DNA from 2 places in the Aerococcus sanguinicola genome. Region 1 is predicted to be linked to the other one. Evidence: predicted binding sites of a transcription regulator. Region 1 holds the regulator's gene; the other holds the start of a gene.
What was found. The regulator NrdR, encoded in region 1, represses ribonucleotide reductase genes. The targets are predictions, from matches to a motif close to ACACNATATATNGTGT.
Positions count from the first base shown of each region.

Region 2: the regulator NrdR is predicted to act here: its motif matches at 4,501-4,516, upstream of nrdD (anaerobic ribonucleoside-triphosphate reductase).

Region 1 covers NZ_CP014160.1:1,534,422-1,542,598, forward strand. Annotated here, with positions in the region: gene AWM72_RS06860 (Asp23/Gls24 family envelope stress response protein) at 1-92, shown strand, start outside; gene AWM72_RS06865 (hotdog family protein) at 739-1,269, shown strand; gene polA (DNA polymerase I) at 1,262-3,931, shown strand; gene mutM (bifunctional DNA-formamidopyrimidine glycosylase/DNA-(apurinic or apyrimidinic site) lyase) at 4,479-5,312, shown strand; gene coaE (dephospho-CoA kinase) at 5,314-5,931, shown strand; gene nrdR (transcriptional regulator NrdR) at 5,994-6,500, shown strand; gene AWM72_RS06890 (DnaD domain protein) at 6,524-7,966, shown strand; gene dnaI (primosomal protein DnaI) at 7,968-8,177, shown strand, end outside.
Region 2 covers NZ_CP014160.1:1,161,284-1,169,460, reverse strand. Annotated here, with positions in the region: gene dnaX (DNA polymerase III subunit gamma/tau) at 1-1,386, opposite strand, end outside; gene nrdG (anaerobic ribonucleoside-triphosphate reductase activating protein) at 1,641-2,210, opposite strand; gene nrdD (anaerobic ribonucleoside-triphosphate reductase) at 2,210-4,459, opposite strand; gene AWM72_RS05180 (nuclease-related domain-containing protein) at 5,047-5,952, shown strand; gene gorA (glutathione-disulfide reductase) at 6,327-7,676, opposite strand.

The sequences.
Region 1 (8,177 bases):
TAGAAGTTGTGGAAGTGAATGTCAATGTTCGCGATATCATGACGGAAGAAGACTATCGCAAGGTTCACTACAAACAATTTCCTGATGACTAATTAGCATGCAATTGAACAAATTCCCTAGAGATCCAGGCGTGTGGATAGCTAGGGAGTTTTTTGTTTGGCTACTTTTTATTGAAGCTTCCATTTGAAAGTTGGCCTGGTTCTACTTGCTAATGGGGACTCCATTTGAAAGTTGGCCCGGTTCTACTTTCTAACGGAGCCCTCATTTGAAAGTTGGCCCGGTTCTACTTGCTAATGGAGCCTTCGTTTGAAAGTTGACCTGATCCTACTTGCTAATGGGGACTCCATTTGAGAGTTGGCTTGATCCTACTTGTTAACGGAGCCTCCGTTTGAAACTTGCTCCAGATCTAAGAATCTTGCTCTCACCCTCCCTAGTCGGGTTCGGTCGTGCAGAAGTGGCTCCTCTTCACCAAAAGCCGCCGAAGACTTTCAGTCTTCTCTGGCTTTTGGCTCCAGAGGCCTATTTCTCCCGCTAGCTTTCACACCCTCCTTAGTCGGGTTCGCAAAGGCAGAAAGGAAGTGACTTCAGCGAAAGGGAACGACCGGCTAGAGCCGCTCTTATCCCTTTCGCCTCCAGTCATTCCTTTCTGAACGCCTTTGCTCTCACCCTCCCTTTTTTTGTGTTTCTTTTGTGGATTTGATAGAATGAGTAGAGATAATTAGGAAGTGAGGGTGTGTTATGGTGGCTTATAATAATGATGATGGTTTGTCTTTTGGCAAGCCTCTGCATGCGATTGATGTGGGGGATACGTTTACCATGACGGAGCGTTTTCGGGAGCGGGATATTCTCCTCTACATGGGGGTAACGAATGATATTAATCCCCGCTATTTGAAGACGGAGGAGGCCCACCAGGTGGTTGATCTGGAGACGGTGATTCCTCCGATTGCCTTGATGGGGGCGATTACGCGGACGGTTTCTATGCATTTCCCGGGGCCGGGGTCCATGTTGGTAGAGATGAATTTCACGATTAATAAGGCTATCCGCCACGATTCGACCATTACCTATCATTTTGAAGTGATCCGGATCGAGGAATGGCGGGGTTACGTGACCATCCATGTCATCGGCAATAATGAAACCACCGGGGAGGACCGGGTCCTGGATGCCATGCTGATGGTTCTTCCGCCCGAAGAAGCCCTGACTGACCAACCCAAAATTATTGATTCGAGTGAATTGAAGCGTGTCGATGGAGGCGATGTAAACAGTGACTAAAAATAATAAATTACTTTTATTTGATGGCTCTTCTTTGGCTTTCCGGGCCTTCTATGCGATTCAAAATTTGGATTCTTTTGTCAATAAGAATGGCTTGCATACCAATGCCCTCTATGCCTTCCATGCCATGCTGAAGACGGTCTTAGATAAGGAAGAACCGACTCATGCCTTGGTGGCTTGGGATGCGGGGAAGACCACCTTCCGGACGGAGATGTATGATGATTACAAGGGCGGCCGGCAGAGTGCACCGGATGAATTCCGGGAGCAGATGCCTTTCTTTAACGTCTTATTAGATGCTTTCGGCCTGGCCCATTATGAACTGGCTAACTATGAAGCTGATGATATTATCGGGACCCTGGCCTTGCAGGCTGATCCAGAGACCTTCGATGTGGTGGTTATTTCGGGTGACCGGGACTTGACCCAGCTGGCCCGCGACAATATCCGCGTGGACATTACCAAGCGCGGGGTGAGCCAACTAGAAGCCTATACACCTGCTTCTATCCAAGATGCCTGGCAGATCACCCCTGAGCAGATTGTGGACATGAAGGGACTCATGGGCGATTCTTCCGATAATTATCCTGGGGTGACCGGTATCGGCGAGAAAACGGCCCTCAAGCTCCTCCACGAATTTGGGTCTATGGAGGGCGTTTACGACAATATTGATAAGGTTTCCGGCAAAAAGCGTAAAGAAAACCTCATCAAGGACAAAGAAGCTGCCTTCCTATCCAAAAAGCTTGCCCGGATCCTGGACGATGCCCCGCTAGAAATTGGCTACGATGACATTAAGAAGCGGGACCTTGACCAAGAAGCCCTAGTTGACTTTTACAAAGAAATGAATTTCAACCGCTTTATGGCCGACCTCTTGGAAGACGCCGATCTTTCGGACCAAGTCCAAGCAGAAGCTCGGGACATTCCTTACCAAGTTTTGATAGAAACTGACCAAGTGACGACTGAGATTTTTCAAGCGGAAGAGATGGCCTTCTATGGTGAAATGTTTGCCAAGAACTACCACCAAGGGGAGATTATTGCCTTCGCTCTGGGGAATTCCGACCAGGTCTATGTCCTGCCCAAGGAAGTGGCCCTGGACTCGTCAGCCTTTAGGGAATGGGCAGAAGATGCTAGTCGCACCAAGCAGGTCTTCGATGCCAAGCGGACCAAGGTGATGTTGGCCCGGGAAGGGATCGACTTCAAAGGGGTGTCAGAAGATGTCCTGATTGCTTCCTACTTGGTCCACGCCAAGGATAATTCCAATGACCTAGCGGAAGCGGCGCGTGAATTCGGAATTGATGACCTGGCCTATGACGAAATGGTCTACGGCAAGGGCAAAAAGCAGGCCGTCCCAGAAGATGAAAGCCAGATGCACGACCACCTGGCTCGGAAGATTGATGTGATCTGCCGGATGGTGCCCCTAGCCAAAGAACGCCTGGCAGCGGACCAGATGACAGAACTCTACCGCGACATGGAATTGCCCCTGGCCCTCGTTCTTGCTAACATGGAGATTCGGGGGATCCGTGTTGAGCGGTCCACCCTGGAAAGCATGCATGAAGCCATCGAAGGCCAGCTGGATGACCTAGAAGCCGCCATCTATCAAGAAGCTGGCCATGAGTTTAATATCAACTCCACCCAACAATTGAGCGATGTCCTCTTCGAGGAAATGGGCTTGCCAGCTGGTAAAAAGACCAAATCCGGCCACTATTCGACGGCCCAATCGGAATTGGAGAAATTACAGGGCAAGGCAGAGATTGTCGACTTGATCTTGGACTACCGCCAGCTGGCTAAGTTGCAATCGACTTATATCGAGGGCATCCAGAACTTTATCCAGGAGGACCACAAAGTCCACACCCGCTTTATCCAGACCCTGACCACTACGGGACGCTTGTCTTCGGCAGACCCTAACCTGCAAAATATTCCGATTCGGACAGAGAACGGTCGGAAGATCCGCCAAGCCTTTGTGCCATCTGAACCCGGTTGGAAGATCTTTTCATCGGACTATTCGCAGATTGAACTCCGGGTCCTCGCCCATATTTCAGGAGACGAGCACCTGCAGAAGGCCTTCAAGGAGAATCGGGATATCCACCGAACCACGGCTAGCCGCGTTCTCGGTATTGACGAGGCAGATGTAACGCCTAACCAGCGTCGGGACGCCAAGGCAGTGAACTTTGGGATTGTCTATGGGATTTCCGACTATGGACTCAGTAAGAACCTCAATATTTCCCGGCCCCAAGCCAAGGCCTTTATTGATTCTTACTTCGATAACTTCCCCAAGGTTAAGGTCTACATGGATGAGATTGTGGAATCTGCCCGCGAGAAGGGTTATGTGGAAACCCTCTTTCACCGCCGCCGCTACCTGCCTGACATTAGGGCACGCAACTTTAACGTGCGGTCCTTCGCCGAACGGACGGCCATGAATACGCCTATCCAGGGGACAGCCGCTGATATTATCAAGCTGGCCATGTTGAAGATGGAGACTGCCTTAGAAGAGGAGGGCCTCCAAGCCAAACTGCTCATCCAAGTCCACGATGAGCTGATCTTCGAAGCACCCGAAGAAGAAATCGCCCGCTTGGAAGAATTGGTCCCTCAAGTGATGGAATCCGCCGTTGAACTGGACGTGCCTCTGATTGTAGATAGTAACTACGGTGATACTTGGTACGATGCCAAATAAGGTGTTTGTTGTTTAATGGGTAATCGTAAGGGCATATAGAAGCATTTGGTGTGCTTAATGCTAATTATTTGATAACAATTTCCTATAAAACAGGAAATATAATTTCAAAACTTTTTAATAACTAGCAGCGAGTATAAAAAATATCTGCTTTGTTATTTGTGAGCAGGAGTGAAGCTTTGAATTTGATCCTTGTATTTTAGAGGGGTAATAAGCGCTAACGCCTATTATCCCTAATTCTATCTAGTTGGGTTCGCAAGAGCAGCTTTGGAGTGCTTTCGCAAGTTGGAAACGTGCAAGCGATGCTTGCCCTTATTCCAACTTACTCCAAGCATCCAAAGCTAAACGCTCTTGCTCACAACCTATAGTCGGGTTCGGGCTAGCAGAAATATCTCCTCTTCACAAATAGCCGCCGAAGACTTTCGGTCTTCTCTGGCTATTTGCTCCAGAGGTCTATTTCTATCGCTAGCCCTCACACCCTTACTTTATGCTTGGCCGCAAATAGCGTTGCGGCCAGGCTTTTCGTTTTCGTATGAAGGGAGGATGAAAGATGCCAGAATTACCTGAAGTGGACCGTGTCCGCCAGGGGTTGGAAGACTTAGTGCTAGGAGCCAGGGTGACCGGGCTTAGCTTAAGCTGGCCCAAGATCATTGACCAGCCCAGCCCTGAAGAATTTGAAACGATTATGCTGGGCCTCCGCCTCGAAGGCTTAGGCCGCCGGGGCAAGTATTTAATCTTTGACTGGGGGGAATGGGCCTGGATTAGCCACTTGCGGATGGAAGGCAAGTGGCTGGTCCTGCCTAGCGACCAGGCCGTGGATAAGCACACTCACCTCGTTCTCCAGCTCGATGATGGCCGCGACTTGCGCTACCATGATGTGCGCAAGTTTGGTCGTATCCGGCTGTTTCCCAAGGCGCAATTGGATGAGGAATTAGCCCGGCTTAACTTGGGACCGGAACCTTGGGATTTGGATGCCGATACTTTTTACCAGCAGCTACAGCGGCGCAAGTTGGCTATTAAATTGGTACTCTTGGACCAACATGTGGTGGCTGGTATCGGCAATATCTATGCTGACGAAATTCTCTACCGGGCCCGCCTCCATCCTGAGCAGCCGGCCAATACGGTGTCTAGGATTAAGTCCAACCGCTTAGTCCATTATGCTGGGAAAGTGATTGAAGAGGCCATGGCCAAGGGTGGGACAACGATTCGGTCCTACACCGATGCCCTAGGTCACAGTGGGGGCTTCCAGCAGACCCTCAATGCTTATGGACGGGCAGGGCTGCCTTGTCCCCGCTGTCAGACCCCGATGAAGAAGATCAAGGTCGGGCAGAGAGGGACCACTTTTTGTCCGCGCTGCCAAGTCTTAAAGAAGGAAAGGAGATAAGATGACATTTCATTTAGGATTAACCGGATCTATTGCGACGGGCAAGAGCTCGGTCAGCAAGCACTTCCAGTCCCTAGGCTATCCCATTGTCGATGCCGACTTGGGCAGCCGGGCCGTGGTGGAACCCGGCCAACCAGGATTGGAAGCTATCCGGGAACATTTTGGGGAGGACTATATCTTTCCCAACCAGACCATTAACCGGAAAAAAATAGGCCAGCTCATTTTTGCGGATGACCGGGCCCGCCAAGAGCTGAACCAGCTGCTCCAACCCCATATCCGCCAGTGGATCATCCAGGAGGCCCAAGCCTATGATGCTGCAGGGCACGAGTTAGTCGTTCTTGACATTCCCTTGCTCTATGAAGAGGGCTACCAGGAAGACTGTGACCAGGTGATGGTGGTCTACTGTTCCGAGTCGGTTCAACTGGAACGCTTGATGGCCCGCGACCAGCTCAGTGAAGGGGAGGCCTTCCAGCGGATTTGTTCCCAGATCTCTATCGAACGCAAGGCGGAGTGGGCGGATATTTTGATCGATAATGGCAGAGACCTGTCCTATACCTACCAACAGCTGGATGCTTGGCTAGGAATCAGCGGTTTTAGGCCAAATCCTGTCGCTGAATAGCTGGGCTTATGCTATAATAGGCATGAAAACGTCCTTCTTGTAAAGAAATAGGTGAGAATCTTATGCAATGCCCAAAATGCCATCATGATAATACCAAAGTGGTGGATAGCCGTCCCACCGAGGAAGGGAGTGCTATCCGCCGTCGCCGGGCTTGTTTGGCCTGCGACTACCGCTTTACCACCTTTGAGCGGGTGGAACAGCCGCCACTACTAGTGATTAAGCGCGACGGTAACCGCCAGGAATTCTCACGTGAGAAATTACTGCGCGGCATGGTCCGGTCTTGTGAGAAGCGACCCGTTGCCTTGGAGGACTTGAAGCGCTTAGTGTCAGAGATTGAGTCTGAGTTGCGGGCCCGGCCCCATGATGAAGTCTCCTCCCAAGATATTGGGGAGATGGTCATGGACCGCCTGCCTGCTATTGATGAAGTGGCCTATATCCGTTATGCGAGTGTCTACCGCCGTTTCGAAGATCCAACTGTCTTCTTAGAAGAGATTGAATCCCTCCGCCAATTGCAACGTAAACAGGTTGAGGGCCAGCAGAACCTCGATTTGGATGGAGACACGGACTAGAAGGGAGTGTTAATTTGGCCTTTATGCCATGGGAAAATTTAGAACCACAGAGCGGCCTTATCATCTACCAGAAAGAATGGCTTTCGGAAAATGATATGGCTGTTTTTCTTCACCTCTACCAGCCCATGCTGGGGGCGGAGAGCGCAGCCCTCTATCAGAGCTTGCGGGCCCAGATTGAAATAGGGGCCTGGCACTCCTCGATTCTCCGTCACTCGGACTTGATGGAGCAATTGGTGATGGGCAAGGAAGAGTATATCCGGGCGAGGCAGCGGCTGGAGGCCCTGGGCTTGGTCCAAGTCTTCCACAACCAGAATCCCGACAAGCAGGTCCAGACCCGCTATGATTTGTTGGCGCCCTTGCCGGCGGATAAATTCTTTACAGATTCACTGATGTCATCCCTACTCATTTATTATGTGGGCGAGGACCGCTTTCACCGCTTGGTTGACCGCTTCTCCTGGCAGCCTTACCAGGCTTTGGAGCAGGCGGACTGGCGGGAAGTGACCGCTTCCTTCCGTGATGTCTACCGCTTGCCCCAGGCTATCTACCCGGTCAGTCAGGAGACAAGGGAACACTTGGTCCGTACCAATGAAGGGGACAAGCATTTTGACCTGGGCCAAAACTCTAAGTTCGATCTCCAGGCCTTCAAGGAACTCCTCCAGGGCAGCTTTGTGGGGGAGAAGGCGCTCACTAAAGAAGTGATCGATATGACCCAGACCCTCCATGAGATTTTTGGCTACGATGAGGTCAGCCTCCAGCGCATGGCCCTAGAAGCTTGTGATATCAAGGAAAATAAGATTGACCTGGACAAGTACCAGGCCATTGCCCTGGCTCAGGCTGAGGCCGATAACAAGGCCCCACTCAAGGAACGCAGCCAAGAATTGCAGGAAGTTCAAGCCCAGGCCCAGGAAGAGGCCCAGAAGCTCTGGAAAGAACAGGGCTTGAGTGATGAGGACCTGGAATTTACAGCAACCCTGCGCAATTATCCCTCAGTGCCTTTTGCCAAGTCGATCAAGGACCAGCAGGGGGGGTTTTTGACCAAGAATGAGACCCAGGCTATTGGAGACATCCTCCAGATGGGCATTCTCAATCCGTCTACTCTTAATGTTATGATTCACTATTACCTAGTGGAAGATGGCAAGGACCGCTTGAGCCGCCCCTTGTTAGAAGCCACGGCAGATGATTGGACCCAGCATAAGGTGGATTCACCCGAAGCCGCCTTGCTCTACCTGCGCGGCCGCCTCGACCATCAAAAACAAGCCAAGATTAAGCGGATGCAGCAGCAACGCCAAGCCCGCTACCAAAAGAAAAATTATCAAAAACGCTCAGGCCGCGAGGAGGTCAAGCCCAAGTGGTTCAAAACTGGTGGAGAAGCGCCCAAGCCAGCTGACCAAACGAACCAACAAACGACGGACCAGTCTCAAAACCTGCGCGACCTAATCGCCCAAAGGCACAAGGAGGATCGTTAAGATGCAAAATATCGGACCAGAAATCAAAAAAATCCTAGAGCAAAAGGATTACAAAGAAAGACTTAAGGAAATTCAAGCAGAGGCCCTCAGCGATCCCGATGTCCAAGCCTTTATCGACCAGCACCAGGACCAGGTGGATGAGCCTATGATCCAGCGCAGTCTGTCCAAGATCTATGAATTCGTCCAAGAAAAGAAGCGAATCCAAGCGGGC
Region 2 (8,177 bases), 370 kb from region 1:
CTGTTGGATATTAGGCAGGGATTCCACCAAGTCCGGCCAGATACTTTCGATCTTGTGGCGGTCGGTATTGGTGGCCTCCGACAGGGTCTTATAGATCAGCCCATAATTGGGTTTATAGTTGACCGAACCTGTGGCCTGGCGCTTGGCAGTCGGCTTGGCTTGCCCCTTGGCTGGACCTCCCGGCGTTCCTTGAGCGACCTGGTCTTGAAGGGATTTCACTTGGGCGGTGAGAGCGTCCAACTGGTCCTGGGCGGCCTGGGATACCGGTGCATTTTCAGCAGCTTCCTGGAGTTCTGGCGCCTGGTTGAGACTCTGACTCAAACGAATCGAGAGCACTTCCAGGTAGATCTCTGGCTGGCTGGTAAAGCGGAGTTCCGACTGGGCTTCCTGGAAATGGTCCATCATCAGGTAGAGGGCCTGGTCAGGGAAATCCTTGGCCAAGTCAAAGAAGGCTTGGGAGAAGTGGCGGGTCAGCTCGGATTCTTGCCCACCCAATTCCTTAGCCATCAGCAGGTCCCGGATAAAAGCCAGCATTTCTTCAACGAAACGGTTGGCTTCTTGGCCCTGGTTCAGGATCTGGTGGAGGGTATCGAGCGCTTGCCGGGCATCTTGCTTAAGCAGGGCCTGGCTGTAGGCCAGCATCTGGTCCTCGCTCAGGGTCCCCGTTACTAGGCGGGCCGTCTCCGCATCCAGACTGCCTTCCGCAAAAGACAGGCTCTGGTCCAAGAGGGAGAGGGCGTCCCGCATCCCCCCATTGGCCGCCCGAGCAATAATCTTCAAACTGTCTTCCTCATAGGCCTGGTCATTGCTTTTGAGGATATAGGCCAGGCGCTCTTCGATATCCGTATTGCGGATCCGGCGAAAGTCGAAGCGCTGGGTCCGAGAGATAATCGTCGCAGGAATCTTATGGGGTTCCGTCGTCGCTAGGATGAAGACCACGTGGGCAGGCGGTTCCTCCAAGGTCTTGAGCAGGGCATTGAAGGCCCCCGTCGACAGCATGTGGACCTCATCGATAATATAGACCTTGTACTGGGCTTCGGTAGGCGTATAGCGGACCTTATCGCGGATGTCGCGGATCTCCTCCACCCCATTATTAGAAGCCGCATCGATTTCAATCACATCAGCCAGAGTCCCCTCGGTAATGGCCTGGCAGATCGCGCATTCATTGCAGGGTTCCCCATCGGTCTGGTTGGGGCAGTTAATGGCCTTAGCAAAAATTTTCGCCGCAGAAGTTTTCCCTGTTCCCCGGGGTCCTGTAAAGAGATAGGCGTGGCTGGTCTTCCCCTCGCGGATGGCATTGCGCAAGGTGCGGGAAACAGCCACCTGTCCCACAATATCCGCAAAGCGCTGGGGCCGCCAGACCCGGTATAAAGCCTGATAAGACATAAATAACGCTCCTTTTTCGTACTCGTTTGGGGAGGCAAGATCCTCCCACCGTCCTATGTATTATAACAAAACTTTCCCCACTTGGCCCGAGTGAAGTCGAAGTCATACAAAATCAGAAATTCATTTAAAGCTTCTATTATAAGATATATTGTGCTAGTGAGCATCTACTCCACTTTGATGTGAATCCTTATATTTCAAATAAAGCAAAAAGCAGCTGACTCTTCCTAAAAATAGGATTGTCAGCTGCTTTGTCATTAAATATCATCATACTTGCCGTCTAGCCAGAGGACCATCTCCCCCTGGGCCAGGGACTTCTTCACATCGATAATGCGCTGGTTGGAACTGCCGCGAAAGCGCAAGTTCAAGTCGAGCTTGTCGAGTTCGAAGCGGCCATCCACGAGCACATCGATATGGTTCAAGAGCCAGAGTTTATCGTCAGTTTCCTGGAGGAGTTCCTCCCAGTAGTAGCCGCTCCAGCTCCAGATATCCTTAGTGTCCCCGAAGCGCTCGCGCACCTTGGCGACCAGGCGGTTGAGGACCTGGGTATTGAGGAAGGGCTCGCCCCCTAACAGGGTCAGACCTTGGACATAGGGTTGGGCCAGGTCGTTGAGGATCCGCTCTTCAAGTTCATCGGTATAGTCTACTCCATAGTTGAAATTTTGCACAATTTTATTGTAGCAGCCCTTGCAGGCGAAGGGACAGCCACTCACATAGATGGAACAACGGACGCCATCCCCATCCACGAAGTTAAAAGGCTTGTAGTCGGCAATCTTACCTTTGCTGAATTTCTCCGCTGTCCACTCTTTGGGCTTGGGGTTGCGCATTAGCCATCAGCCTTTCTTTGGGCATCTTGGTTCAAGAGGTCGATGGTGTCTGCTTTAGAGTCCTTGACCAAGGCATTGTCTGCCGACATATGCTTAACCCGGGCGCTAATTTCTTTGTGGCGGCCTTTTGCCATCGGACGGATATTCGGATTACCGAGGTAGCCGCAGGTCCGCTTCACCACGTCGCAGCTGTCAGGGTCGTTGTTGCCACACTGTGGGCATTCGAAACCGCGCTCAGTCGGCTTAAAGTCCCCGCTGAAGTCGCAAGCATAGCAGTGGTCGATGGGCGTATTGGTTCCCAAGTAGCCCACCCGGTCATAAGCGAAGTCCCAGACCGCTTCTAAGGCCTTAGGATTTTGCCGCATGTTAGGGTATTCACAGTAGTGGATGAAGCCGCCGCTGCAATATTTAGGATAGTCCTTTTCAAAGTCTAACTTCTCAAAAGGTGTCGGATTCTTGCGGACATCGTAGTGGAAGCTATTGGTGTAGTAGTCCTTGTCCGTAATGTCCGTAACCTGGCCAAATTTTTCTTGGTCCAGGCGGCAGAAGCGGTCCGTCAGACTCTCACTTGGGGTGGAATAGATACTGAAATGATAGCCATAGTCATCCCCCCATTGGTCCGCCACTTCCTTCATATGTTTGACAATATCCAGGGTGAAGGCCTTGGCTTCCGCATTATCTTCCCAGTCTGGACCGTAGAAGTAAGTCGCGGCTTCGTAGAGCCCGATATAACCCATGGACACCGTTGCCCGGCGGTTCTTGAAGAGCTCATCCACGTCGCCTTCTTCATCGAGCCGCTTGCCGAAAGCCCCGTATTGGTAGAGGATGGGCGCATTCTCAGGCTTAGCTTCCTTGGTCCGCTCCACCCGGTAGAGGAGGGCCTTTCTCAAGACTTCTAAGCGTTCATCAAAGATTTGCCAGAACTGGTCCTTGCTGTGGTCAGATTCTAGGGCAATCCGCGGAATGTTCAGGGTCACAACGCCCAAGTTCATCCGGCCGCTGTTGACCTCGCACCCCTGTTCATCCTTCCAACCTTGGAGGAAGGACCGGCAACCCATTGGCGCCTTGAAGGACCCTGTTAACTCGACAATCTTGTCGTACATGAGAACATCCGGGTACATCCGCTTGGTAGCACATTCGATAGCTTTTTGCTTGATGTCATAGTTGGGATCGCCCTGGTCCAGGTTGGTCCCGCGACGGATAGTGAAGACGAGTTTAGGGAAAATAGCAGTCCGTTTTTCCCGGCCGAGCCCTTGGATACGAACATTCAGGATGGCCAACTGAATCTCGCGAGCAAACCAGTCCGTCCCCAAGCCGAAGCCAAGAGTGGTAAAAGGTGTCTGGCCATTGGAAGAGTACAAGGTGTTGATCTCATACTCGAGACTCTGCATGGCATCATAAATATCCTTCTTGGTCCGGGCGTAGGCAAATTCGCGCTGGCGGTTCTCGCCCTCAATCCATTCCTTAGCTGTCTTCAAGTGCTTGTCGAAGTTCAGCTTGGCATAAGGAGCTAGGACCTCATCGATCCGGTCCGCTGAACAACCGCCGTACTGGGAAGACGCCACATTAGCAATAATTTGGGCAATCTGGGCGCAGGCCGTGTTGATGGACTTAGGCGATTCCACCTCCGCATTCCCGATATGGAAACCATTGGACAACATCTCTTGGAAGTCGATCAAGCAGCAGTTGGTCATCGGAGAATAAGGCGAGTAATCCAGGTCATGGAAGTGGATATCCCCCTTCAAGTGGGCATTAGCTACTTCCTTAGGCATCATAGAAAGCCCGATCGCCTTAGCCGAAACCCCTGCCGTCAGGTCGCGGGTCGTATTGAAGACCCGGGAGTCCTTGTTGGCATTCTCATTGAGGACTAACTTGTCCCCTGCCGCAAATTCTTGCAGCTTAGTCGACACATCATACTGCTTATCATTGAACTGCATCTTATTGTGGCGGAAAATCCGGTAGCGCTCACTCGCTTCAGTATAGCCAAAGTTCTCTAGGCTACGCACCACCGCTTGGGCAATCCCTGCAGACTGGAGGGACTCCGCATCCCCCTGGAAAATCTCAGCCAAGGTCGCTTGGAAAAGCTTATCCAGCACTTCCTCATCCTTCACATCCAGGGCTTTGGCGAGCGAATGCTTAACCGCAGAAGGCCGGAAATGAGCCTTGTGCCCATCCCGTTTCTCAACCATCAAATCCTCCAAATTAATATTTTGGATCTTTATTTCTGGCGTTGTTTGCTCATTAAACATCCCAATCCCTCTTTCTAACTTGTGTATCCTTTATCGATCGGACACAAGATATAGGGGGTCCGACTGACTTAACTCCCCCATATCTTGAGCTCACTAACTATCATAACCGACTACATATAGATTTTCAACATTAATCTCGTACAATATCTTGTGTTTTACAGATTGTTCTCCCAGGAAAGACCGCCAAAGCCCCACAGTCTGGGAAGAGCGAAAAACAATTCTTTGAAAAAACTTGCTTCGCTTGGTCAGAAAATACAGAAATGGCTTTTTGGGGAGAGTGAGTTTGATGCAAGATTGACTCGAGACCTGAGATTGTGGGCTGGGAGAGCGCAAGCCACAATCGGGATATTCTATTGTGGGTTAAATCAATTCAACCCACACTCAAGAACTTCCGTTGGGGGCTAGTCTTATCCAATCCACACTCGAAGTCTTTTGTTGTGGATTAGAGTATTCCAACACACACTTACCCTCCTCATTTGTGGCTTTACCCGCCAATCCATTTATCCAAATCTATTATTTATAAAAAATAAAAATCAGTTAATGAATAACCACATTAACCGTGTATATATCTAATAGGAGGGATAAAAATGACTAGAAAAGAATCCTTGACGCTACAGTATTTTCGCACTTTAAAGAAATATCAACAACTAACACCTGAAGGCCATAAAAAACTGGACCATTTCGAACGAGGTTTTGAGGGGGAATTAGCTTTCGACCACATGTTGGAGCAAATAGATGTCCACCCCCTCGCTCATTATCGCAACTGGCAATACCAAGATGCTTATATTGAGATCGATTCGCTCCTGGTATTTCCTTCAAGCCTTTGTTTAATCGAAGTGAAAAATTACCGCGCTCAAGTCAGCTGCCGAGACCGCCGCTGGAGCTTTAACAACTATCCCGGAGAGCGCGATATTTGCCAACAGTTACTCAAATCCCAGCTCTTCATGGAAAACTTATTAGCAGAGCATCAATTATCAATCAATCTAGAGGCCAAAATATATTTTGCCAATCCCTATAACTATCCTGATTTGGATGATTCGGTAACTAAGAATGTGCTGCTCCCCCACCAAGCTCGAGATTATTTTCAATCCTTAAGCCAAGAAAAGTTCAACCCGGAAATAAATTCTCTTTGCTATTTATTAGAAGAAATAAAATGTCCTCCATTCTCAAATGAATTAGAAGATTTTCAGAAGTTTTACCCAGGTTTTCATTGCAGTATCTGTGGTAACAAGCTCAATATTTTTCGTTATTATCTTGCATGTTCCTGCGGTCATACTCTCTCTAAGGATGAAGCTGTCTTAGAGCTCATCAATGATTACGCCCTTCTTTTTCCAAATCGAACATTGAATGGTACAGCTATTCAAGATTTTGCTTGTGGTAAAGTGAGCTATTACAAAATCCATCAAATTCTCCAACGCCATTTCACCTATCTAAAAGGGAAAAATCCAAAGCAATTTCAAAACCCTTACTCTCCACAAACAATCGAACAATAGAGTTCTTAATAGATACTAGATTGGATACTCAATTTAAAAATTTTATACTTGCCTGATATATTAGGTTTGCTTTAATGATTTCGTGTTTAAGTAAAACTATCATCAACCTACACTAGATCCTTCTGATTGTGGGTTAATTCTCTCTAACCCACAATCAAATACTGCAATTGTGGATGGAACATATTCTATCCACACTCGAGGGTTTCAATTGTGGGTTAAACAGATTTTACCCACAATTGGACACTTCATTTGTGGGTTAAACAAATTTTATACACAATTGAGCACTTCGTTTGTGGGTACCACCACCCACCCCCACAAAAAAAGACCCCGAGCGTGGGGCTCGGGATCCATCTGTCAGATATTTAGGGCTTGAATTAACGCAGGGTGACGAATTCTTCGGCGCTGGTTGGGTGGATGGCAACGACGCTGTCCAGGTCGGCCTTGGTGGCGCCCATTTGGATGGCGACGCCGAAGCCTTGGAGGATTTCGTCCATGCCTTCGCCGGTGCCGTGGAGGCCGACGACTTTTTCTTCTGGGCCGGCGCAGACCACCTTGTAGTGGCAGGCTTCGCGTTCGCCGGCAGCGGAGGTGTACATGGAGTAGAAGTTGCTGGTGTAGACCTTGATGGCCTCTTCGCCGTATTTATCGATGGCGTCAGCTTCGCTCAGGCCGATTGATCCGAGAGCGGGGTGGCTGAAGACCACGGTTGGGACATTGTCATAGTTGATGGCGCCGGATGCTGCCCCGTTGTAGAGGTATTCAGCGACTTGGCGGCCGGCACGGATGGCCACGGGGGTGAGGTTGACCTTGTTGATGTTGTCGCCCACCGCATAGATGTTGGCAACGGAGCTTTGATGGTTATCGTCCACCAAAATCGCTCCGGTCCTCTCGTCGGTCTGAACACCGATCCCTTCTAAATTCAAGTCATCGGTATTGACAGCCCGTCCGATCGCCATCAGCACCTTGTCCGCGCTGGCAACTTTCTCACCATTCGCATAGCAGGCGATCTGGCCTTCTTCTTCCGCAAATTTTTCCAAGCCTTGGCCGCCGTAGAAAGCGATGCCTTGGTCTTCGAAGGATTCCAGAACAGTATCTACCAACATTTGGTCGAAGCCAGCTAGGGGTTGGTCTTGGAACTCGAAGACATCGACTTTGACACCAAGCCCGTTTAAAACGCCCGCAATTTCAACGCCGATGTAGCCTGCCCCAACAATCACAACAGATTCTGGCAAGCTCTCCCAAGCAAAGAAATCATCTGAGGTTGAGAGGAGCTCGCGCCCTTCCACATTCGGAACTTTAGGCCGTCCCCCAGTGGCGATGACGATCTTGTCCGCCGTATAAGTCTTGCCGTCGACTTCCAGGGTCTGGGCATCCACAAAGCGGCCATAACCTTCAATTAGAGTGATTTGATTTTTCTCAAATTGCCGGGTATAGGATTGACGCGACCGGTCGATATAGGCGTCCCGGGATTTCTTAAAGGTCTGGTAGTCGAAGTTGACATTGTCCGCACTAAAACCGTAGCCAGGGCCGTAAGTTTCAATCGCATCACGGACGCGCGAGGCATACCAAGTGATCTTCTTAGGTACGCAGCCAATATTAACGCAAGTCCCACCGAGGCGCTTGGCTTCAACCAAGCCCACCTTGGCCCCATGTTCCGCGGCTCGGTTAGCTGTCGCAATACCACCACTGCCACCACCGAGAACCAATAAATCAAAATCTGCCAAAAGAACCACTCCTTCATCATTAAACACTAGGTTACTAAAGCTATCATAACAAATTATCGGCCAATCTTCTCCCTATCTGCTCAAAAAGTCGCGCCGCTTTAAGACGAATTTAAAATCCTTTCAATAAATACTTACTATAATAAAGAGGCTGGATCAAAAGTTCCAGCCTCTTTGTAAGTTACGAAGGATTTTCAAAAATCTGTTTCAAAAGCCAGCCCTGACATCCACTTCGTACTGGGTGTGCAACTTGGCGTTAAGCTTGGATGCTCGGAGCAAGTCAGAATAAGGGAGAAGTATTCGCTCGTTTCTAACTTGTGAAAATACTCCATAACTGCCAAGTCGAACCCAACTACGAACTATGTCCAATCATTTGTCAACGAATTTCCATAGTTCGCGGACACTTGCTATAGCTCTTCGAAGCCAAGCGACTTACAGATATAGTATGCGTTAGCTGATTCAGGCCTGATCGACTTTTATCACACTCCCTCATAAGCTAAATCT